DNA from 3 places in the Mesorhizobium sp. M3A.F.Ca.ET.080.04.2.1 genome. Region 1 is predicted to be linked to each of the others. Evidence: predicted binding sites of a transcription regulator. Region 1 holds the regulator's gene; each other region holds the start of a gene.

Region 1 (7,825 bases):
ACGAGCTCCTCGGCCACCTCGCGGTGGCGCGGCGCGCGCTCGAACTGCGAAACCGCCTCGCCGTCCCATGAAAGACCGAGCCAGGTCAATCCATCAAGGATTGCAGCGGTCGCGGCCTCGGTGGAGCGCTCACGATCGGTGTCTTCGATGCGCAGCAGCATCGTGCCGCCCGTGTGCTTGGCGTAGAGCCAGTTGAACAGCGCGGTGCGCGCCCCGCCGATGTGCAGGTAGCCTGTGGGCGAGGGGGCAAAGCGGGTGACGACCTTGTCGGACATGGGACTCTCGAAGAAGCACTGAAGCAGGCGTGATTGCGGCGGGCTTTCGCGCGGACGGCGTTCATGTAGCATAGGAGGTCTGGGGCGCAAGGGGCAGGCCCGATGGCTGGACGTGGCCGGGGTGCGGAGGATGGCGGTGGGACGGCAGCTGGCGTCAGCGAACGCCTGCTGTTTGCCGGCACTGCGCCGATTGAAGCAGGACCGGTCTTGCTCCTGGAGCCGCGCCAGCCTGCGCAGATTGTTTCTCCCGACGGCACGGTCGACCGCCCTCCGCCGGCCACCATCGATCGCGTCCGCCGGCAGTTCCGCCGTGCCTCATTGTCCGCGTTCGGCCAAAGCGTCGCTGCCGCAGGCACGAAGGAGCTGGATCGCGGCATTGGCTTCCTGCTCGTGCCGGTTTTCCTTGCCGCCGGCGTGATCCTCTACTTCTCGCTGTCTACGGAACCAGATCTCTACAGGCCGCTGGCGACAGTCGCGCTTATGGCCGCCTGCGCCGCGGTTTCGCGCTCCTGGCCGAAGACGCATCTGCTCTTCATGGCCGCGCTGTTTTGCGCGGTCGGCTTTGTCGCTGCGAAGGTCGAGACTTTGCGAGCGGCAACGCCGATGCTCGGCGGCGAAATCCAGACAAGGCTGACAGGTCGCGTCGTCATCGCGGAGCCGATGGCCAATGGCCGCGTAAGGCTGACCATCGACCTGGTCTCAACCGCGCACCCGAAGCTGCGCTATGCACCCGACCGCGTCCGACTTTCGGCACGGCGGATCCCGCCAGGCTTGACGGCTGGATCGCTGGTGACGGGTTATGCACGCCTATTATCGCCAACAGGCCCCGTTCGCCCCGACAGCTACGACTTTTCCTTCGACAGCTATTTTTCTGGTATCGGCGCCAGCGGGTTTTTCCTGGGCGATCCGAAGGTTGTGACGGCAACGGAGGCACCGTTCGGCGCACGCACCGCGTCCGCAATAGAAAACGCGCGCGAGACCATTGCCGATCACATCAGAAGCACCGTCGGCGGTCCCGAAGGCGAGATCGCGGCGGCGCTGATCGTTGGCGTTCGCGCCGGCATTCCAGAAGACATCAACGAGGCGGTGCGAAGGACCGGCATCTACCACATCATCTCGATTTCGGGACTGCACATGGCGCTGGTCGCCGGCACGATCATGCTTTTGCTGCGCGGCGCCTTCGCGCTGCTTCCCGATTTCTCTTCCCGCCGGCCGGTCAAGAAATATGCTGCGGCGATCGCGCTGCTGTCGATTGCAGCCTATCTGGTCATTTCCGGCATCGTTGTGGCCGCCGAACGAAGCTTCATCATGCTGGCGGTGATGCTGGTTGCCGTTGTCTTCGACCGGGCGGCGCTGACCATGCGCAACCTGGCGATTTCGGCAATCGCGGTGATCGTGGTTTCGCCGCATGAAGTGGTCGGCCCAAGTTTTCAGATGTCGTTCGCCGCGACCGCCGCCCTTGTCGGCGCCTATGCCGGTTGGGCTGACTACCGCGCCGACAAAGTGAGAGCGCCACCGGCAAAGCGCTCGTTTCTCGGATACCTGTCCCGGAAGCTGGCGGTTGGCGTGGGCGGCGGCGCGATGACATCAATCATCGCCGGAAGCGCAACGGCGCTGTTTGCCATCTGGCATTTCCAGCGCGTATCGCCGCTCAGCCTGCTGGCCAATCTGGCAGTGATGCCGATCGTCTCGCTGGTTGTCATGCCGTTCGCGGTCTTCAGCGTGCTGATGATGCCGTTCGGCTTCGACGGGCCTTTCCTCTATGTGATGGGCAAAGGCCTGACGGCGATGGTCGCCATCTCGGGATGGTTTTCCGAACGTTCACCAGTGGATGCAGTGGGGTTGATCTCGATACAGTCTGTGCTGCTGGCGACGGTCGCGCTGGTCATCGCGACCATGGCGACCACCTGGCTCAGGCTCGGCGCCGTTCCCTTCGCGATTGCGGCCTTGTTGGCCATTCCGCATGTCCGTACCCCGGATGTGCTCATCTCCGAGGATGCGCATCTGGTTGCGATGCCGATCGGCGGCGGCGAACTCGCCATCAATCGAGCAAGCTCGAACGAGTTCATAACCGACAACTGGAAACGGGCGCTGCTGGCCGAAACGATCGTGCCGCCCGAGACATTCGCAAACGGGACGACGGACATCGCCGATCCTGTCGACCTGCCGCCGGGTTCGCCCTTCTATTGCACCGGCGACCTCTGCATCGGCCGGCATCCTTCCGGTGCGATCGTCGCGCTCGCAGAGAATCGCGACAGCGCCAAGCCGGCCTGCGGCTTCGCCGATCTCATCGTCATCAATGACGCCACGGCCTACAATCCTTGCCGGGATCCCCGAATCCTCGTCGTGACCAAGCGGCAATTGGCACGCGACGGAAGCGCTGCCGTCTTCTTCGACCCGCAATCGGCAACCGCGCGAGCCGAGATTCAGTATGCCGTCCACAGGCCCTATCGGCCCTGGCATGAGCAGCGAAAATACTCGCGCGAGGCAAGGGGGCTGCCGCCTTACAAGCGGCCCGAAAAGCCCGACGCCAAGCCACAAACCGCTCAGTAACGGCGGATCAGCCCGACGAGCCTGCCCTGAACCTTGACCCGGTCCGGCCCGAAGATGCGGGTCTCATAGGCCGGATTGGCGGCTTCCAGCGCAATCGAAGCGCCCTTGCGGCGGAAGCGCTTCAACGTCGCTTCCTCATCATCGACCAGCGCCACAACGATCTCACCGGGGCTCGCCGTATTGGCGTTGCGGATGATGACCGTATCGCCGTCGAAGATGCCGGCCTCGATCATCGAGTCGCCTTTGACTTCCAAGGCATAGTGCTCGCCGCCGGCGATCATGTCCGGCGGCACTGTGATCGAATGCGTCTGGTGCTGGATGGCGTCGATCGGCACACCGGCGGCGATACGGCCCATCACCGGAATGGACACCGCCGAAACAGCGTCATCGTCATTGCTGGGTGCGGGTGTGCGCGAGGGCGCCGCCGGCTTGATCTGCCGGCCGAGATTGCCTTGTCCGAGGCTTCCCTGGATGACGCTCGGCGAAAACTTCTTGGCGGCGTTGAGGCCGGGCGCGATCGAATCGGGCAGCCGCAGCACTTCGAGCGCGCGCGCCCGGTTCGGCAGCCGGCGTATGAAGCCGCGCTCTTCCAGCGCCGTGATCAGCCGATGGATGCCCGACTTCGAGGCAAGGTCGAGCGCCTCCTTCATCTCGTCGAAAGACGGCGGAATGCCGCTTTCCTTGAGCCGTTCATGGATGAACATCAGCAGTTCATGTTGTTTACGCGTCAGCATGGCGGCCCCCAACGGGTTCTGGAACCAGAATCGGAAAAACAAACCCAGAACAAACACTATCTGTTCCAGTTGTGTTCCGCAACCGTTTAAAGTTTAATGAATGTGTTGACGTTTTGTTCAGCGTAGCATCAGCACGCTGCATGCGGCGCCGGCTTCAGCTGCCGGCGCAAAAGGTTCGCGCACGATCAAGCCGTTGGCATCGGCCAGCATTCTCAGCATCGAGGAATCCTGGATGCCGAACGGAGTCGCAACCAACGCTCCGCGATCGTCGCGCACAACGGCACGCACATAGTCCTGCCTGACATCGTTGGCCCGCAATGCGGCGCCCAGCCGAGCCCTGCGAACGTCCTGGCTGAAGCTGCGGCCTGCGAGGCGCGCCAGAAGCGGCTTCACGAACAGCTGCGAGCAGACAAGGCTTGCGACCGGATTCCCAGGCAGGCCGATGCAGCGGGTATTGCCGAGGCGGCCGAACATCAATGGCTTGCCGGGCCGCATGGCGATTTTCCAGAAATCGAGCTGCATGCCTTCGCCGGTCAGCACGCCATGGATCAGATCGTGGTCGCCGACCGAGGCGCCGCCGAGCGTCACGATGACATCGGCGCCGGCCGCTACGGCCTTCCTGACCAGAGCTGCGATCGCTTCGTGCCGGTCCGCGGCGATGCCGAGGTCGAGCGCGCGTGCTCCAACCGATTGCGCCACGGCGGCGACACCATAGGCGTTGGACGAGATGATCTGGTCGGGTCCAAGTTCGCTGCCGGGCGGCTGCAATTCGTCGCCGGTGGCGATGATCGCGACCAGCGGCCGCCGGACGACATTGACATTTGCATGATTGGCAGATGCCGCGAGTGAAAGTGCTGCCGGATCGAGCAGGCGACCTTTCTCGAGCAGCATGTCGCCCTGGCCGAAGTCCAGTCCGCGGAGGCGGATATTGCGGCCCGCTTTGGTCGGTTCGGTCACCTCGATGCTGCCGCCACCGATGTCGCGCACGTTCTCCTGGATGACAATCGTGTCGGCGCCTTCGGGGACTGGTGCGCCCGTAAAGATCCGGACGGCCTCGCCCTGGCCGACTGACCCCGCGAAGCCGCGCCCGGCGGATGCCATGCCGATCACGGAGAGACGCGCCGGCACCGACGCCACATCCGCGGAGCGTGCGGCATAGCCGTCCATTGCGGAAGCATCGAAGGGCGGTTGGGTGCGCAGCGCCAGCACCGGCTCGGCCAGCACACGGCCTGCCGCATCGGCGAGCGGAACGCTTTCACCCGGCAGTGGCGCGGCGCCTTCCAGCAGGCGTTCGAGCGCCTCCGCGACTGGCACCAACGCCATTTAGGCACCTGCCTTGTAGTCGCCCGACTTGCCGCCAGTCTTCTCGACCAGCCGTATGCCGGAAATCACCATGGCGCGGTCGGCCGCCTTGGCCATGTCGTAGATAGTGAGGCAGGCGACCGATGCCGCGGTCAGCGCTTCCATCTCCACACCTGTCTTGCCGGTGACTCGGGCAAGCGCTGTGACCTTCAGGCCTGGAAGCGAACGGTCTGGCTCGATGTCGACGGCAACCTTGGTCAGAAGGAGCGGATGGCAGAGCGGCACAAGCTCATGCGTCTTCTTGGCCGCCATGATGCCGGCGATGCGGGCCGTGCCCAGCACATCGCCCTTCTTTGCGTCGCCGGCCAGGATCATGTCCAGGGTTTCGGGCCGCATGAAGACGAAGCCTTCGGCGATTGCCGTGCGTGTCGTCTCGGCCTTGTCGCCGACATCGACCATGTTGGCTTCGCCCTTGGCGCTCAGATGGGTGAGGGCGGCCATCTCAAACAGCCTCGGCAGGCGCCTTGCCGGTGAGCAACAGCTGCGTTGCCGCCGCCACGTCATCCTGCCGCATGAGGCTCTCGCCGACGAGGAAAGTGCCGATGCCGCTCTCTTCCATCCGACGGCAGTCCTGATGGGTGAAGATGCCGCTTTCGCTGACCAGCAGCCGCTCGGCCGGCACCATGGCTGCAAGCCGCTCGGATACCTCGAGGCTGGTCTCGAACGTCCTTAGGTTGCGATTGTTGATGCCGATCAGCCGGGACTTAAGCGCGAGCGCACGCTCCATTTCTTTTTCGTCATGCACCTCGACCAGGGCATCCATGCCAAGTCCGAAAGCCGTCGCTTCCAGTTCGCGGGCCAGCGCATCATCGACGCTTGCCATGATGATCAGGATCGCGTCGGCGCCCAAGGCGCGCGCCTCGTAGACCTGATAGGGATCGAACAGGAAATCCTTGCGCAGGGCAGGTAGCGCGACGGCCGCCCGTGCGGCGGTCAGAAATCCTGGCGCGCCCTGGAAGGACGGACCGTCGGTGAGCACCGAGAGGCAGGCCGCTCCGCCTTGCTGATAGGCCCTGGCGAGTGCGGGCGGGTCGAAGTCGGCCCGGATCAGACCCTTCGAGGGACTGGCCTTCTTGATCTCGGCAATCAGCGCGAAGCCACCGGCCTTCCGCCTCGCCTCGAGCGCCGCAAGGAAGCCGCGCGGCGGTTCGGCGCCGTTCGCCCTGGCCTGGATCTCGGCAAGCGGCACGGCCAGCTTCGCCGCTGCGATCTCCTCGCGCTTGTATGCCTCGATCTTGCGCAGAATGTCGGACAAGGTTCTAACCGTTCGAAATCTCGACGAGCTTGTCGAGCACCGCAAGGGCCCGGCCGCTGTCGATGGCTTGTGCGGCGGCCGCAATGCCGTCGGCGAGCGTCGTCGCCTTGCCCGCCACCACTAGGCCGGCGCCGGCATTCATCAGCACGGTGTCGCGATAGGCGCCGGCCGCGCCACCCAGCATATCGCGCAGCGCCTTGGCGTTGTAGGCCGCATCGCCGCCGCGCAGCTCTTCCTTCGCGTGCCGCTTCAGGCCCATTGCTTCGGGGGTGAGGGTGAAAGTGCGGATTTCACTGCCGGCAAGCTCGGCCACCTGCGTCTCGCCGGTGGTGGTGATCTCGTCATAGCCGTCGCCATGGACCACCCAGGCATGCTCGGCGCCAAGCGCCTTCAGTGTCTCGGCCACCGGCACGATCCATTCCGGCAGGAAGACGCCCACCATCTGGCGGCTGACGCCGGCCGGGTTCGACAGCGGCCCGAGCAGGTTGAAGATGGTGCGCGTGCCGAGCTCGACCCGCGTCGGCCCGACATGCTTCATCGCCGGATGGTGCGCGGGCGCGAACATGAAGCCGACGCCCGCCTCCTGGATGCAGCGGCCGATCGTCTCCGGCGAAATATCGATCTTGACGCCAAGCGCCATCAGCACATCGGCTGCGCCGGTCAACGAAGAGAGGCCGCGATTGCCGTGCTTGGCGACCGGAACCCCTGCCGCCGCGATGACGAAGGCGGAGCCGGTCGAGATGTTGACGCTGTGCGAATTGTCGCCGCCGGTGCCGACGATGTCGATCGCGCCCTGCGGGGCTTCGACGCGCAGCATCTTGGCGCGCATGGTGGCGACCGCGCCGGAGATCTCGCTTACCGTCTCGCCGCGCACGCGCAATGCCATCAAGAATCCGCCGATCTGCCCCGGCGTCGCATCGCCCGACATGATGATGTCGAAAGCCTCGCGCGCCTCCTCGAAGGAAAGCGCGCTGCCGGAGGCGACCTTGGCTATGTGTGTCTTCAGAGCGCTCATCGTGTCTGTGCTTGGGAAACGGCGGCCGGGTCGATGCGAACGTCATATTGCGACTGCAGTTGCGCGACCAGTTGGTCGAGCAGGTCGTCGGACATGCCGGCGGCGAAGGATTTCTGCGCGTCTTCCGGGACCGAACTGCCATCCGCGCCCGCCGGCTCGAAGACTTCGGCGACCTTGAACAAGATCTGACCATCGCCGGTTGGCGATGGGATCAGACCGGTACCGCCTTCGCCGACGCCGAACATCGCGGCGGCACCTTCCTTGCCGAAATCGGCATCGTCGGCATCCCGCTTCAAGCCCCGCTTGGTTTGCTTCTCGAGCTTCAGCTCGCCGGCGATGACGTCGAGCGTCGTTCCGGCCTTGAGGCGCTTCTCCAACTCCTGCGCCCTGGCGTCGAGACGCTTGTCGGTCTCGGCGGCGGTCCAGTCCGCCGCCACCTTCTGGCGGACCTCGTCCAGCGTGCGGTCGCGCGCCGGAGTGATCGACTGCACCTCGTAGAACACGAAGCCGTTGTCGGCGGTGGTCAGGCCCTCGTTCTCGGTGTTCGGCTCGGCCGCAAAGACCGACTTGATAAGTTCGGCCGATTCCGGGAGATCGTTGACGATCGTGCCGTCGGGCCGCTGCCCGGTGC
Region 2 (7,825 bases), 1.1 Mb from region 1:
GCCAGCGCGATGAAGCAGTCCTCGCCGGCCACCCGGTCGCATTGCGCGATTTCCGGCAGCTCGCGGATGATCTCCGTCACGATCGAGAGCTGCCCCGGTACCGGCCTGATCCTGAGCCAGGCCGAGAGCTTCATGCCGAGCGCCGCCGGATTGATCCTTACCGTATAGGCTTCGATCACGCCGCTCTCCTGGAGCTTGCGGATGCGCTCGGCCACGCTCGGCGCCGAGAGCCCCACGGCCCGCGCCAACTCGGCCGTGCTGGTCCGTGCATCCTTTTCCAGGAGCCGCAGGATCTTCAGATCCGCGCGGTCCAGATCGGTGTTTTCATTTCGAAGGCGTTTCAGGAAAACTAACTTTCTTCGATGCAGGATTAGGGTGGAGGAGCCTTTCATGACCCATATGATCGGCAGTTCTACCTGCGATAATGATCGCATGAAACCGCAAGGGCAAGTGCCCGCCGCAAACGTTATCACCCGCGAGGGGGATGCCCCGCGTCCCGCCCGCAGCGGTTGGTCCGATGCGCTGCCGCCGCATGTCTGGTTCTGCGTCAGTGCCGTGTTCCACTATCTCGGGCCGGCCTTCGCCGTGCTGCTTTTCGCCCAGGTCGGCGTGCTCGGCATGGCTTGGCTGCGCATAGCCACTGCCGCGCTCGTTTTCATGCCGTTGACGAAGCCATGGAGAGTGTTCGCTCACGCCGACCGCTCAGCACGCCTCCTCCTGCTGGCCTTCGGCGCCTGCCTGGCGGTGATGAACTGCTCCTTCTATCTGGCGCTCGACCGCTTGCCGATCTCGCTGGTCGCCGCGATCGAATTCGTCGGCACGATCGGTGTGGCGCTTGTCGGGTTGAGAAGCCAACGCAACTTTCTGGCACTCACCATCGCCGTCGCCGGAACCTTGCTGCTGATCGACGTCAAATGGTCGAGCGATCCGGTCGGCCTGTTTTGGGCCTTCCTCAACGGCGCACTCTTTGTCGCCTACATCGTCATCGGCCATCGCCTCGCCCAGACCGGTACCGGCATCGCCGGCCTCGGCGCGGCCATGGCAATCGCTTTCCTGGTCGTGTTCCCCATCGGGTTCAGCGAGGCGCTGCCGGCCTTCTCGGCCCCGCAGTTGCTGTTCGCCGCCGTTGGCGTCGGCGTCTGCTCCTCGGTCATCCCCTATATCTGCGACCAGCTCGCCATGGCGCAGCTGCCGCGGGCGAGCTTCGCGCTCATGCTCTCGCTGTTGCCGCTCACCGCGACCCTGATCGGCGTTCTCGTGCTCAGGCAGGTTCCCAGCCTCATCGAGTGTCTGGGCATCATGCTGGTGGTGACAGGCGTCGCCGTTCACAAACCATTGCAGGCGTAGTTCGCCGGCTTGCCCGTCAGGCGAGCTTCTCCTTCAGGAAGGCGATCGTGCGCGCCCAGGCCAGGTCCGCCGCCTTCTTGTCATAGCGCGCGGCCGAGGTATCGTTGTTGAAAGCGTGATTGACGCCTTCATAGACATGGAGCGTGTATTCGACATGCGCGGCATCGAGCGCCTTCTTATAGGCGTCGATGCCGGCGTCGATGCGCTCGTCCAGTCCGGCATAATGCAGGAGCAGCGCCGCCTTTATCTTGGGCACATCCTCGGCCTTGGGCTGCATGCCATAATAGGCGACGCCGGCGCTGAGGTCCGGCGCATTGACGGCCAGCGCATTCACCGCGCCGCCGCCCCAGCAAAAGCCGATCGCGCCGACCTTGCCGTTGCCGTCTTTGTCGCCCTTCAGATAGGCGACGGTCGCAACGCCATCGGCCGTTACCTGCTTGGCGTCGAGCTTGGTGAACAAGTCGCGGGCCTTGTCCTCGTCGGCAGGCGTGCCGCCAAGCGGCGACAGGAAATCCGGCGCCAGCGCGACGAAACCTTCCAACGCCACGCGCCGTGCGACATCGCGCATATGCGGATTGAGGCCACGGTTCTCGTGGACGACGATGACCGTGCCCAGCCTTCCAGACTGGCCCGCCGGCTTGACCAGATATCCCTTCATCTCGCCGCTGCTGCCGGGATAGGTGATGTCCTGCCCCTTAACGCGCGGATCGTTGTCCGCCACGATCGCCGCCTGCGCCGAATTCGCTGCCAGCATCGGCGCGATCGCGGCGGCCGCCGCGCCCGACCCCGCCAGCTTCGTCAGTTGCTCCATGAAACGGCGCCGGTCGAGCGTCAGATGGGTGTATTCGTCATAGGCGTCGATCATGGCCTGGGTGATGACGGGCTTGGCGACGGGTTCGGTCATGGCTCTCCTCGGCTTTTGCACGGCTTCGTGCGCAAGATAGGGTCGACGCACGCATGGTCCAGACGATGATGAGCATGCTGGGGCTCATCACGTTTTGGTCATTTCCGAAAGCCTTGTTGGTGCTGTCACAATGGGACGGGAAGCTGCCACATGCGCGGTCCGATCGGCGACGAAAGGAGAAGCTCCATGAACGTCCAGGACATCGTCAACACGGTTTCACAAAAGGCAGGCCTCGACCAGGCGACTACGGAAAAGGTCGTGGGCACTATTTTTTCCGTTCTCGAATACGAAGCCGAAGGCACCAGCGTTTCGTCTTTCTTCGACAAGATCCCTGGCGCCGGCGCGCTGGCGCAGCAATATGATGTGATGGCCGCTGGTGCGGCCGGTTCGGGCGGCGGCCTGCTGTCGTCGCTGCAGGGCGCGCTTGGCGGCGTGCTCGGCGAAAAGGCCGGTGCGCTCATCAACGGCGTCGCCGCGCTCAAGGCATCCGGGCTCGACATGGCGCAGATCCGCCAGGCCGGCGAAACATTGATCAAGCAGGCCGAAGCAGCCGCCGGACCCGATCTCACCAACCAGGTCCTCGGCCAGGTGCCCAGCCTCAGGGGCCATCTCGGCCTCTGATGTAGCCTACTGCGGCAGTGAATAAGCCATCACGTAGTCGCCAGGCTTGGTGCCGACCGAGCCGTGGCCGCCGGCGACGATGACGACGAACTGGCGACCGTCGGCGACCGTGTAGGTCATCGGCGTCGACTGCCCGCCCGCCGGCAACCTTGCCTTCCAGAGCTGTCGCCCGCTGGTGAGGTCATAGGCGCGCAGGAAATCGTCGACCGTTGCGCCTAGGAAAGCGACGCCGCCGGCGGTGATCATAGGTCCGCCAATGCCCGGCACGCCGACCTTGAACGGCAGTGGCAGCGGCGTCATGTCGTAGACGGTGCCGTTGCGATGCTTGTAGGCGATGTTTCCGGTCCTCAGGTCGACGCCGGCGACGTAGCCCCAGGGCGGCGCCTGGCACGGAATGCCGAGCGGCGACAGGAACGGCCCCATGACCACGGCGTAAGGCGCACCCTCGTTGCGGTTGAGCCCCTGTTCGCTGCCCTTGGCGTTGTCGCCCGGCGGGGGGACCTCCGCGCGCGGAATGAGCTTCGAGGTGAAGGCGAGATAGGTCGGCATGCCGAACATCACCTGCCGCAGCGGATCCACCGCGACACCGCCCCAGTTGAAGACGCCGAAATTGCCGGGATAGACCAGCGAGCCTTGCAGCGAGGGCGGCGTGTAGCGCCCCTCGTAGCGCAATTTCTTGAGCTCGATCCGGCACGCCAGCTGGTCGAACATGGTGATGCCCCACATGTCGGCCCCTGTCAGCGCCTTCGGGTTGAAGGAGAGATCGGATGCAGGCTGCGTCGGGGAGGTGTGGTCGCCCTCGATCGCACCGCCCGGCGCCGGCACTTCCTTTACCGGCACGATCGGCTCGCCGCTGCGCCGGTCGAGCACATAGATGTCGCCCTGCTTGGTCGGCCCGACCAGTGCCGGCACCTCGCCGCTCTGCGTCGTGATGTCGACCAGTATCGGCTGCGCCGGAACGTCCATGTCCCACAAATCGTGATGCACGGTCTGCCGCACCCAGCGCAATTGTCCTGTGTTGAGGTCGAGCGCCGTGATCGAGGAGGAGAATTTCTCGACATTGGCGCTGCGGCCCATGCCGAGCTGGTCGGGAGTCTGGTTGCCGAGCGGCACGTAGAGCAGGCCGAGCTTCTCGTCGGCACTCGGCGTCGACCACATGTTGGGCGAGTTGTTGGTGTAGTCTTGCCCTGCCGGCAGCGGGGCCGTCTGGTCCGGGTTGCCGGAATCCCAGTTCCACAGCAAAGCGCCGGTGCCGGCGTCATAGGCGCGGATGACGCCCGACGGCTCCTCCGTCGAATAATTGTCATTGACCGCGCCGCCGACGATGATCTTGCCGGCGACAATCAGCGGCGCCGATGTCGAATAGTAGTAGCCCGACTTCGGATAGGGCATGTTGGCCATCAGATTCAGCGTGCCGCCTTCGGCGAAGGACGGGCACACCTGGCCGTTCGCCGCGTCGAGCGCGATCAGCCGCGCATCGGACGTCGGCAGATAGATACGGCTTGCGCAAGGCTGCCCCGCCGCGATCTTGGGGTCGGCGTAGTAGGATACGCCGCGGCAGGTCTGGTGCTGCCGGTTGGGATCGAGCTTGATCTTCGGATCGTAGCGCCATTTCTCCTTGCCGGTCGCCGCATCGACGGCGATGGCGAAATTGTGCGGCGTGCAGATGAACAGCACATCGCCGATCTTGAGCGGCGTCACCTGGTAGGTCGTTTCGCCGATGTCGTCGGGACCTTTCACATCGCCGGTGCGATAGGTCCAGGCCGGCTGCAGCCTGGCGACGTTGTCAGGCGTGATCTGGTCGAGCGGCGAATAGCGCTGGCCGAACGGCGTGCGCCCGTAGAAGTGCCATTCGCCCGCCGGCATATCGCCGCCGAGATTGGCCGTCGGCGTCACCTTGTCTGTGCCGAGCGTTCCGCCGATATCCTTGGGGTCGGCGGTCATCGAATAGCCGGCAACCGCCAGCGATGCGAGCACCGCCAGGATGAGCGGCGCGCGTCCGTCCGGACCGGTGAAGCCCCGTCTTGCCCAAGGCGTCAGCAGCCACAGCGCGATGAGGACGATGACGCCGCCGCGCGGGCCGAGCTGCCACCAGTCGAAACCGGTTTCCCACACCGCCCAGCAAAGCGTGGCGAGCACGATCGCCGCGTAGAGCCACAGCCCTGCCGAGCTGCGCCGGAAAATGAGCCAGGCGGTGACCACGAAGGCGAGCCCGGCGATCAGGTAATACCAGCTGCCGCCCAGCGTCACGAGCCAAATGCCGCCACCGCCAACCGCCAGGCCGATGAGGAGAAGGACGACGGAGGTGAAGGTGACAGCCAAGATGATACTCCTTCGACTGTTTGCGCGCCTGCGGCGGCACGCCAGCAACGGCGCCGTCCCTGCCCAGCCGGCAGCTTTCTCTCGCAAGCTACGGCTGTCAAGCTGGCGTGGGACAAGGAGAAATAGAACAAAACGGAGACACTTCTAGCCTTTCGCTCCCGAATCACTACATTCGGGGTGATGCCCGGCTTTTCGGAAGATATGCCCTTCTTCGACGAACCGAATGCGCGGCCCGCGGCCCCGTCCGGCATTGCCGCGCGCGCCATGGCCGCCCGCAGCGCGCAGAATCGCGCGCCCGACTATCTCAACGGCCTCAATCCCGAGCAGCGGCTGGCGGTCGAAACCACCGAAGGTCCCGTGCTGGTGCTGGCCGGCGCCGGCACCGGCAAGACGCGCGTCCTGACCACGCGCATCGCCCACATTCTCAACACCAAAAAGGCCTGGCCCTCAGAAATTCTGGCCGTCACCTTCACCAACAAGGCCGCCCGCGAGATGAAGCAGCGCATTGGACTGCTGATCGGCGACGAGAATGTCGAGGGCATGCCCTGGCTCGGCACTTTCCACTCGATCGGCGTCAAGCTGCTGCGCCGCCATGCCGAGCTTGCCGGGCTGAAGTCCGATTTCACCATCCTCGACACCGACGACGTGGTGCGGTTGATCAAGCAGATCATCCAGGCCGAAGGGCTGGACGACAAGCGCTGGCCGGCCAAGCAGTTCGCCCAGATGATCGACAACTGGAAGAACAAGGGTCTCGGCCCCGACGAGATTGCGGAAGGCGATGCACGCAGCTTCGGCAACGGCAAGGGCCGCCAGCTCTACAGGGCCTATCAGGAACGGCTGCAGACGCTGAATTCCTGCGACTTCGGCGATCTGCTCTATCACCCGATCCGCATCTTCCGCGCCTATCCGGACGTGCTGAAGGACTATCACCGCAAGTTCAAATACATCCTGGTCGACGAGTACCAGGACACCAACACCGCGCAGTACATGTGGCTGCGCCTGCTGGCGCAAAGGCCAGGAACTTCGAGAAATGGGACTCCGGGCGGCCGCACACCGGGCGCTACGAAGTCGACTATCGATAGAACAGAGGGCGGTCACTACAGACCACCCGTTCCCGAAGAGGAACCGTTAGCCCGCAGCGATGAGTGGGATATTTCGGCCGAAGGCCGCAAGCCCGACCGGGCGTCCGAGCCGTTGCGAGGCCCCCGCAGAGGGCCCGCGCCGGCAGGCGCGGAACAGCCCGTGAGCGTAAATATCTGCTGCGTCGGCGACGACGACCAGTCGATCTATGGCTGGCGCGGCGCCGAGGTTGACAACATCCTGCGCTTCGACAAGGATTTCCCTGGCGCCACCATCATCCGGCTGGAGCGCAACTACCGCTCGACCGCGCACATACTGGGCGCCGCCTCCCACCTCATCGCCCACAATGAGGGCCGCTTCGGCAAGACGCTGTTCACCGACCGCAACGATCCCGAGGACGACAAGGTCCATGTCCATGCGGCCTGGGATTCGGAGGAAGAGGCGCGTGCCATCGGCGAGACCATCGAGGCCTATCAGCGCCCCGATAGAGAAGGCAATCGGCACAACCTCAACGACATGGCGATCCTGGTCCGCGCGTCCTTCCAGATGCGCGCCTTCGAAGAGCGCTTCATCACGCTCGGCTTGAGCTACCGCGTCATCGGCGGCCCGCGCTTCTACGAGCGCCTGGAAATCCGCGATGCGCTGGCCTTCTTCCGCGTCGTCGCCAACAGCGGTGACGACCTCGCCTTCGAGCGCATCGTCAACGTCCCGAAGCGCGGCCTCGGCGAGGCCACCATCCGCCAGATGCACGACACGGCGCGTGCCATGCGCATCCCGATGCTGGAGGCGGCCGCAACACTCGCCGAAAGCGACGAGCTGAAGCCGAAGCCGCGTGCGGCGCTGCGTGAGGTCGCAGCCAATTTCGAGCGCTGGCAAAAGGCGCTGGAAACGACGCCGCATACCGAACTCGCCGAGACCATCCTCGAGGAGAGCGGCTACACCGACATGTGGAAGAACGACCGCTCGGCCGAGGCGCCCGGGCGGCTGGAAAACCTCAAGGAGCTGATCCGCTCCATGGAGGAGTACGAGTCGCTGCGCGCCTTCCTCGAGCATGTCGCGCTGGTGATGGAGGCTGAGCAGGGCGAGTCGCTCGATGCGGTGTCGATCATGACGCTGCATTCGGCCAAGGGCCTCGAATTCGAGACCGTCTTCCTCCCCGGCTGGGAGGAAGGCCTGTTTCCGCACCAGCGCGCGCTGGACGAGGGCGGCCGCTCCGGGCTGGAGGAAGAACGGCGGCTTGCCTATGTCGGCCTGACGCGGGCGAAGAAGAACCTGCACATCTGGTTCGTCTCCAACCGCTTGATCCATGGGCTGTGGCAATCGACGATCCCGTCGCGCTTTCTCGACGAATTGCCGGAAACCCATGTCGATGTCGCCGACAGCGGCAGCAGCTACGGCGGTTATGGCAACCCTTACGGCGGCGGCTCTTTCGCCTCCGGCCGCGGCGGCGGCCGGCAAAATCCCTATGGCGCCTCGCGTTTCGACAATATCGGCACCGAGAAATCGGGCAGCTTCTCCAACACTTATGCGACCCCCGGCTGGCAGCGCGCG
Region 3 (7,825 bases), 1.4 Mb from region 1:
TCGGCGAGGTCCGCGCCAGCGCTGTCGACATCGCCGTCGAAGCGGCCCGCGTGCTGCTTGCCGCCAAGGTCGATGCCAAGGCTGGAGCCGACCTCTTCAAGTCCGCATTGCAGGACGTGAAGGCCAAGCTGAACTGAGCTGTCGGCAGTTTCGGAATCGAAAGCCGCCTGGGCAACCCGGCGGCTTTTTTACTGGGGCGTGGACAGTCTCCCCCCTCGACGGGGACATGTCGCCAAGGGCGACAGAGGGGGTCGGTTCGACCGGGCGCGACGCTCTACTGATGCAAATGCCGTGCTGAAAGGAAAAAAGGACGTCGGCGCTTCACGCGCGACGACCCCTCCTGCCTGCCGGCCATCTTCCTCTCGATGGCCTATCGAGGGGATTATTCCAACCCTGCGAAGCTCTCTTCTTCCTCCGCCACCTCGACACCGCCCAACCGGAACGGCGCAAAGGATGCCCGGTGCAGTCTTGCCACCGGGCCATGCGCCTCGATGGCGGTGCGGTGGCGGACCGTCGCATAGCCCATATGGACTTCGAAGCCGTAGCGTTCGTGATGACCGCCGCAGCCGCACATCATGCGGTCGCGCATCACCTTGGCGACGATCGAGGCAGCGGCGATGGACTGGGAGCGCTGGTCGCCTTTGATCAGCGCGCGGCCTTCGCAGGGCAGCCCGGGAGGCACGTCGCGGCCGTCGGCCAAAGCCAGCTTCGGCTGCAGCGACAGGCCCGCCGCGGCACGTCGCATCGCCTCCAGGCTGGCCTTCAGGATGTTGCTGTTGTCGATGCCTTCCGCGCTGATCGACGCCATCGAGACGCTGAGCGCCGAGCCCAGGATTCTCAGGAATAACGCCTCGCGTTGCAGGTGGGTGAGACGCTTGGAATCATCGAGGCCTTCAGGGATGTTGGCGGGGTCGAGCACGACGGCTGCCGCGACTACCGGACCGGCGAGCGGGCCGCGGCCGGCCTCATCCATGCCCGCCACAGGCCAGAGGCCCTGGGCCATAGCTTTGGTCTCGACAGAGAAGTCGGGCTTCTCGACCATTTCGAAGAGAGGCGGAGAATCGGAACGCGCGCGAGCCATGGTGCGGCGAGGTTCGCATCGGCTCCGATCCTCCGCAAGTCCCTCCGGGTCGATGGGGCGTCGGACCCGGAGGGCACCGTCTCACGGCCGGGGACAGGGGCCGGACGGGATACTTGAGCAATTCCAGGAAAACTGCGCGGCGGTTCTCCGTCCGGAATTGCGGGAAAACAAATACTTAGCAGGTTGCAATCCAGCAAAACCGGGCCTTCCGAATTGCTTAACGCCGGCCTTGTGTGGCCGGCGCCTTCTTCAAAGCAGCATCAGCTGCTCGCCGGCACTGGAACCTGCGACGAAATGGTCCGTCCTGAGCGACCGCCGTTCGACATTCAGCCCGAGCCGCTTGGCGGCGATCTCGAAGCGCCGGCCGATCTGCCAGGCGTAAGGACCCGCGCCTTTCATGCGCTTGCCCCATTCCGAATCGTAGTCCTTGCCGTCGCGCATCGAGCGGATCAGCGACATCACATGCCGGTAGCGGTCGGGATAATGGCGCAGCAGCCAGTCCTTGAAGATCGGCGCCACTTCAAGCGGCAGCCGCAGCACGACATAACCCGCCTCACGGGCGCCTGCAGCGCGGGCCGAATCGAGGATGCGCTCCAGTTCCGGATCGGTCAGGCCAGGGATGATCGGTGCGACCATGACCGAGGCCGGGATGCCGGCGTCGGACAGCTGCCTTATCGCCTCCAGCCGCTTGGTCGGCGTCGAGGCGCGCGGTTCCATCGTGCGCGCCAGCATGCGGTCGAGCGTCGTTACCGACAGCGCCACCTTGGCCAGCCCGCGTTCGGCCATCCGCGACAGGATGTCGGTGTCGCGCGTCACCAGAGCCGACTTAGTGACGATGCCGACCGGATGGCCGCGTGCCTCCAGCACCTCCAGGATCTCGCGCATGATCCGGTAATTCTTCTCGATCGGCTGGTAGGGATCGGTGTTGGTGCCGATGGCGATGGTGCGTGGCTGGTAGCCCGGCTTCGACAATTCCTTGTCCAGCATGCGCGCCGCGTCCGGTTTGGCGAAGAGCTTGGATTCGAAATCCAGCCCAGGCGACAGGCCCATGAAGGCATGGGTCGGCCGGGCGAAGCAATAGACGCAGCCATGTTCGCAGCCGCGATAGGGATTTATCGAGCGATCGAAGGAAATGTCCGGCGATTCGTTGCGCGTGATGATGGTGCGCGGCTTCTCGACCTGAACCTCGGTCTTGAACGGCGGCAGTTCCTCCAGCGAGTTCCAGCCGTCGTCGAATACATGCCGGCTGACCGGCTCGAAACGGCCGGACGGGTTGATGCCGGCTGAACGCCCGCGATTGCGCTCGGGGCGCACGCGCATGCCGCTCTGTTCGATCATCGCATTCGCCATTTCGGCCCTGCCTGCTCCGAAGGCAGCAATGTCGGCACGCACGATCTGTTCCATTTTCGCCCTCTCCCAAGGACTGTCGGCAGGCTGTCGAATCGCTCTGTTCATGAAACTATTCCTATTTCGCCAACGAGAACAAAGCAAGAACTTTCTGCCGTGTAAGGCCGATCTGGCGCGGCCTGCGGCTTTCCGCTATTCGGCTAGGAATGCTCAGCGTTCTCATCGAAACCAGGAACGACGAAGAGGGACTGGCCCGCACGCTGGCCTCGCTGGTCGGCGGCGCGGTCGAAGGCATGGTGCGTGATGTCATCGTCTGCGATGCCGGTTCGACCGACCAGACCCATCGCGTCGCCGAACATGCCGGCTGTCACTATGTTGCCGGTGGCATTGCCGCCGGCATCGGCCATGCCAAGGGTGACTGGCTGCTGATCCTGGAGCCTGGTGCGCGGCTGGCCGAAGGCTGGATCGAGGAGGTCGCCCGCCACACGGCAAAGCAGACGATGCCGGCGCGTTTTTCGCGCGCACGCGGCAATCGGGCGCCGTTCCTGGCGCGCGTCTTTTCTACAAGGCGGGCGCTGGCCGAAGGCCTCGTCATCAGCAGGCGCCAGGCCGCAGCCCTCGCAAAGACCGCGCGCAGCGCCGAGGCGCTGGCACGCGGCCTCGCCACAAGGAGGCTGGACGCGGAGATCTGGGTGGCGCCGCCGAAATGAAGCCCAGAAAAGAAAGCAGGGCGGTAATTTCAGCCATCGCTTTATTGTGCGTTGCACAAATTAGAAGGTGAGGCTAGCATCTCCTTCATGCGGGACAATCGGGTTTGGGCAAATGCCGAAAAGGCAGGCGGCTGACGCCTCCGTCGGACGCCATCCATAAGAGGACCCGATGACACTTGCTACCCCAGACGATTCCGGCGCGGACAGCCTGGAGGCCATTGCCCGCAACGGCAGCTTGTTCAGGCGCATCGCTGTGCGCATCCCGACCTATCTGACTGATCTTCGCGAGAACCCGGCCTGGCTGCCGATGTTCGTGCTGGCCCGCACCATGCCGGGACGCCGCATGCACTGGCTGGGCGCCAAGCGGGCTCGTCCCCTGCAAACCGCAGGCGAGACGATGTTCACCGGCACCGAGCGCGAGGCCGTCGTCGAGGCGTTGCGGTCCGATGGCCTGTTTTCGGGTCTCATGCTGCCGCAGGCGATTCATCAGGAGATCGCCGCTTTCGCGCAGCGCACGCCTTGCTTCGGGAATTTTGACCGTCGTCTCGAATTCATGCCGGGCGAGCATGCCGAGGCGGAAAGGCGGTTTGGCCGCTCGCTGCTCAGCGGCCATTATTTCGAGCGCATTCTGGATTGTCCGGCGGCTTTGGCGATCCAGAAGGACGCGCTGCTTCTCGACGTCGCCCAGCATTACCTCGGCGCTCAGGCGAAATTGATCACCACGCGCGTCTGGTGGAGCTTCCCGACCGGCAAGGCTTCAGACGCCGACAAGAACCTCGCCTCGCTGGGCAAATACCATTTCGATCTCGACGACTGGCGGATGCTGAAATTCTTCTTTTATCTTAAGCCTGTCGATGACGGCACCGGGCCACATGTCTATGTCCGAGGCAGCCATAAGCGCCGGGCGATCAAGCATCAGCTGACGCTTCTGGTCGGCCATCCGGCGGAGGAGGTGCTGGACGTCTACGGGACGGACAGTCCGGTCACGCTGACCGGCGGGGCAGGGCTTGGGTTTGTCGAGGATCCGTTCGGCTTCCACATGGGCACGGTGCCGGCGCATACGCCTCGGCTGATGATGGAGATCGGCTTCGGCGTGTCGAGGCCGTCGCGCCGCCGCTTTCATGGCGAGCCTGTGATCCGCTGACGGCGGCAGCCGCCTATCCGGCCTTGCCGCCCCGCCGCAGATGCTCGTCCAGCCGCGGCATGATCTCGACGAAGTTGCAGGGCATGTGCCGGTAGTCGAACTGCGGCTTCAGGATGCCGTCCCAGGCGTCCTTGCAGGCGCCGGGAGAGCCCGGCAGCACGAACACGAAGGTGGCGTTGACGACGCCGCCTGTCGCCCGGCTCTGGATCGTCGAGGTGCCGATCTTGTCGTAGGAAATGCGATGGAAGACTTCCGAAAAACCATCCATGCGTTTTTCGAAGATCGGCTCCAGCGCTTCCGGCGTGACGTCACGGCCGGTGAAGCCTGTGCCACCGGTGGTGATGACGACATCCACCGCCTCGTCTTTCGACCAGGCGAGCACCTTTTCGCGGATTTTTTCGCGCTCGTCGGTGACGATGTCACGGGCCGCCAATATGTGGCCTGCCTCCGCGATGCGGTCGGCCAGCGTCTGGCCGGATTTGTCGTCGGCAAGGCTGCGCGTGTCGGACACCGTCAGCACCGCGATGCGCACCGGGATGAACGGCCGGCTTTCGTCGGTGCTGGCCATCAGTCAGCCTCCATGCTGCGTGTCGCGGCGACGAACCAGTCGGGGTGGCGGCCGCGGATCTCGATCGCCGCCCGTTTGGCCATGTTGCCGGTCTCGAAAAGACCGAAGCAAGTGGCGCCCGATCCGGACATGCGGGTGAAGGCCGCTCCGGCTTTGTCCAGCGCCTTGAGGGTCTCGCCGACGGCGGGTTGGATCGAGCGGGCGGCCGGGTCGAGATCGTTGCGGGTGACTTCCAGCCAATTGCGGATGGAGTGGAAATCAAGACGATGTGGCAGCGGCGGCAGCGCCTCATTGTCGCGCTTGGCGAGCGCTTTGAATATGTCGGGCGTAGAGACCGCGGCGCCAGGATTGACCAGCACCAGCGCCAACGCAGGAAACGTCGCGACCGGCGACAGCTCATCGCCAATCCCGCGCGCGATCAGGGGCCTGGCAGCCAGGCACATCGGCAGGTCGGCGCCGAGCGTCAGGCCGGTCCGCGCCAGCCCGGTATCGTCGATATCAAGGTTCCATAGCCGTGCAAGTCCGTTGAGAACGGCTGCCGCGTCACTGGAGCCGCCGCCGACGCCGGAAGCGATCGGCAGGTTCTTCTCCAGCCGGATGGCGACGGACGGCGTCCGCCGCGGACCGGCTTCCCGCCGCAACGCCTCGCGCGCCTTCAGCACCAGATTGTCGCCGTCGAGCGGCACGCCGGAGGCGTAGCGTCCGGATACCGAGAATTCATCGCGCTCCGCCGGCTCGATCTCCAGCCGGTCGCCGAAGCGGGTGAAGACGACCAGGCTGTCGAGCAGATGGTAGCCGTCGGCGCGCCGTCCGGTCACATGCAGCGCAAGATTGACCTTGGCGGGCGCAAGCCATGTCCTGGCCTGTGTCCCCGGCTCCAGAATGTCGGCTGCTGGCGAGATGGTGTTCAGTCCTTGGCCAGGCGGTATTCGCCGGTCTTCGGATCCTTGACCAGCGTCCCCATCGTGCCGTTCGCCGCCTGTTTCTCGGTGCGCCGGATCTTCGCCGTCACGCGCTCGGCCTCGCGGATGAAGGCGCGGTAGCCGAAATAGGCGGCGGCGCCGACAACGGCAAAGAAGATGATCTGCGGCATCTCGAAACTCCTCCCGCGATTGCGCGGCAAGGCCGGCCGGACGGGTCGGTCAAGCGGCCATGCTAGACGGTTTCACCGCCTTTTCAAAGCCCGAAGCGCGCCCACAGCGCGCGCTCTTCCGCCGCATCGATGATGCCGGTGGCCGCGGCCGCGGCGATGTCGGGCGCTGAAAAACGCGAGCCGAACAGGCCGAAACGGCCGAAAAGCCCGCGCGGCGCGGTGATCAGCTTGAGCTGGGTCTTGTCGCCGAAGCGGGTCTTCAGCACGCCACGCATATCGCCAAGCGCATCGACGAGGCCGAGCTCCAGGCCCCGCTTGGCGGTCCAGAACAGGCCGGTGAACAGCTCGGGGTCGTCCTTGAGTTTGATACCGCGCCGCTCTTTAACGAGGTCGATGAAGGTCTCGTGCACTTCGAGCTGCAGTGCCTTCAGCCGCTCGACGTCTTCCTTCTTCTCCGGCTTGAACGGATCGAGCACGGCCTTGTTCTGGCCGGCAGTGTGCACGCGCCGCTCGACGCCGATCTTTTTCATCAGTTCTGGGAAACCGAAGGATGCCGAAACGACGCCGATCGAGCCGACGATCGAGGACGGGTCGGCGAAGATCTCGTCGCCGGCGATCGCGATCATGTAACCGCCGGAGGCCGCCACGTCCTCGACGAAGACCAGCACCTTCTTGTTCTTCTCGGCTGCCAAGTCACGAATGCGCTTGAAGATCAGCCGCGACTGCACCGGCGAGCCGCCGGGTGAGTTGATCGAAATGGCGACCGCCGGGGCGTCGAAGGCGAAGGCCTTCTCGATGAGGCCGGCCGTCGAGGCGAGCGACAGGCTCGGCCGCAATTGGCTGCCGCCGGGCATGATGGTGCCGTGCAGCCGGATGACGGGAATGGTGACGACTGTCGAGCGCCAGGATTTCGGCAGCAGGCGGTTGAAGAGGCGTTTCACGAAAGCTTGTCTCCGGAAGAGGTGCAAAGAGCAAGGTGAGACCTCATCCTTGCTCCCGGCATGTAGGAATTCGCGGCTGAACGGCAATGCCGCAACGCCGGCCTCTGATCAATCGCCAAACAGCGATGCCAGTCCATTGTTGATCATCTCGGTCCGCTCGGTCGGCTCGTTGCCCGACATGCCGTGCAGGATCAACGGCGGTTGGATCGAGAGCTTGCCGCGCGCGCCGAGCACCGCTCTGATGACGATGCGGATCGCCGCCCCCTCGGGTCGCGGATGAACGCAAAGCATTTCGGCGTCGCCGAAGCGGCCTTCCATGGCATCGAGGATGGCGACGAGTTGCTCGGGCCGGGCGATCACGGCCAGTCCGCCGCGCGGCTTGACGACGGCTGCAGCGCTCCTGATCCAGCGCTCGAACAGCCCGTCCTCCATGACATGCGCCTCTTTGCGCATCGTATCGGGCGTGGCGCGATCCTCCGCGCCGTTGAAGGGCGGGTTCATGATGGCGAAGTCGAAGCTGTTGTCGGCAAGCCCGGCTTGCGCCCGCGCCCGGCCGGCGAGCGTGACGTCGGCTGTGAGCACCGAGGCGCGGTCGCCGAGATGCGCATTGCCGGGATGCGCAAGCGTGGCGGCGGCAAACGAAGCCATCTTGGCCGAGCGCTCGACCAGCACCGCACGCGCTTGCGGGCAGCGCGACAGGACGGCCAGCGCGGCAGCACCGGCGCCGGCGCCGAAATCGGCGAGCCGTCCGGAAAAGCCGGAAGGCACCGCCGCCGCCAGCATCATGGCGTCCATGCCGGCGCGATGGCCCTGCCTCGGCTGCACCAGCCAGAAGCGCCCGCGATGGAAGGCGTCGACGGTATGGGCCGGCGTGTCCGGGGAAAGGGCGCTCGATGCTGCCATTACTTCTGGCGGATTTCGTTCTCGATGCCGGCATCCTT

The links. Region 1 encodes LexA, which represses DNA repair genes until DNA is damaged. Its sites were predicted from a motif close to TGTTCNNNNTGTGTTCNG; they were not measured.
Region 2: EJ074_RS26300 (UvrD-helicase domain-containing protein) is a predicted target of LexA. The motif match lies at 5,318-5,335, and genes of this name have one in related genera.
Region 3: EJ074_RS09180 (PA0069 family radical SAM protein) is a predicted target of LexA. The motif match lies at 2,560-2,577, and genes of this name have one in related genera.

The regions. Positions count from the first base shown of each region.
Region 1 is NZ_CP034451.1:453,505-461,329, forward strand. It holds gene gltX (glutamate--tRNA ligase) at 1-275, opposite strand, end outside; gene EJ074_RS02040 (ComEC/Rec2 family competence protein) at 378-2,828, shown strand; gene lexA (transcriptional repressor LexA) at 2,822-3,562, opposite strand; gene glp (gephyrin-like molybdotransferase Glp) at 3,680-4,885, opposite strand; gene moaC (cyclic pyranopterin monophosphate synthase MoaC) at 4,886-5,365, opposite strand; gene trpC (indole-3-glycerol phosphate synthase TrpC) at 5,367-6,179, opposite strand; gene trpD (anthranilate phosphoribosyltransferase) at 6,184-7,194, opposite strand; gene EJ074_RS02070 (peptidyl-prolyl cis-trans isomerase) at 7,191-7,825, opposite strand, start outside.
Region 2 is NZ_CP034451.1:5,523,239-5,531,063, reverse strand. It holds gene EJ074_RS26325 (Lrp/AsnC family transcriptional regulator) at 1-344, opposite strand, end outside; gene EJ074_RS26320 (DMT family transporter) at 523-1,347, shown strand; gene EJ074_RS26315 (dienelactone hydrolase family protein) at 1,364-2,251, opposite strand; gene EJ074_RS26310 (hypothetical protein) at 2,438-2,872, shown strand; gene EJ074_RS26305 (glucose/quinate/shikimate family membrane-bound PQQ-dependent dehydrogenase) at 2,879-5,194, opposite strand; gene EJ074_RS26300 (UvrD-helicase domain-containing protein) at 5,375-7,825, shown strand, end outside.
Region 3 is NZ_CP034451.1:1,870,880-1,878,704, reverse strand. It holds gene EJ074_RS09190 (F0F1 ATP synthase subunit B) at 1-137, shown strand, start outside; gene EJ074_RS09185 (ribonuclease HII) at 383-1,081, opposite strand; gene EJ074_RS09180 (PA0069 family radical SAM protein) at 1,331-2,485, opposite strand; gene EJ074_RS09175 (glycosyltransferase) at 2,635-3,138, shown strand; gene EJ074_RS09170 (hypothetical protein) at 3,308-4,282, shown strand; gene moaB (molybdenum cofactor biosynthesis protein B) at 4,296-4,850, opposite strand; gene EJ074_RS09160 (4-(cytidine 5'-diphospho)-2-C-methyl-D-erythritol kinase) at 4,850-5,731, opposite strand; gene EJ074_RS09155 (hypothetical protein) at 5,758-5,943, opposite strand; gene EJ074_RS09150 (S49 family peptidase) at 6,027-6,884, opposite strand; gene EJ074_RS09145 (methyltransferase) at 6,993-7,787, opposite strand; gene EJ074_RS09140 (DUF2007 domain-containing protein) at 7,787-7,825, opposite strand, start outside.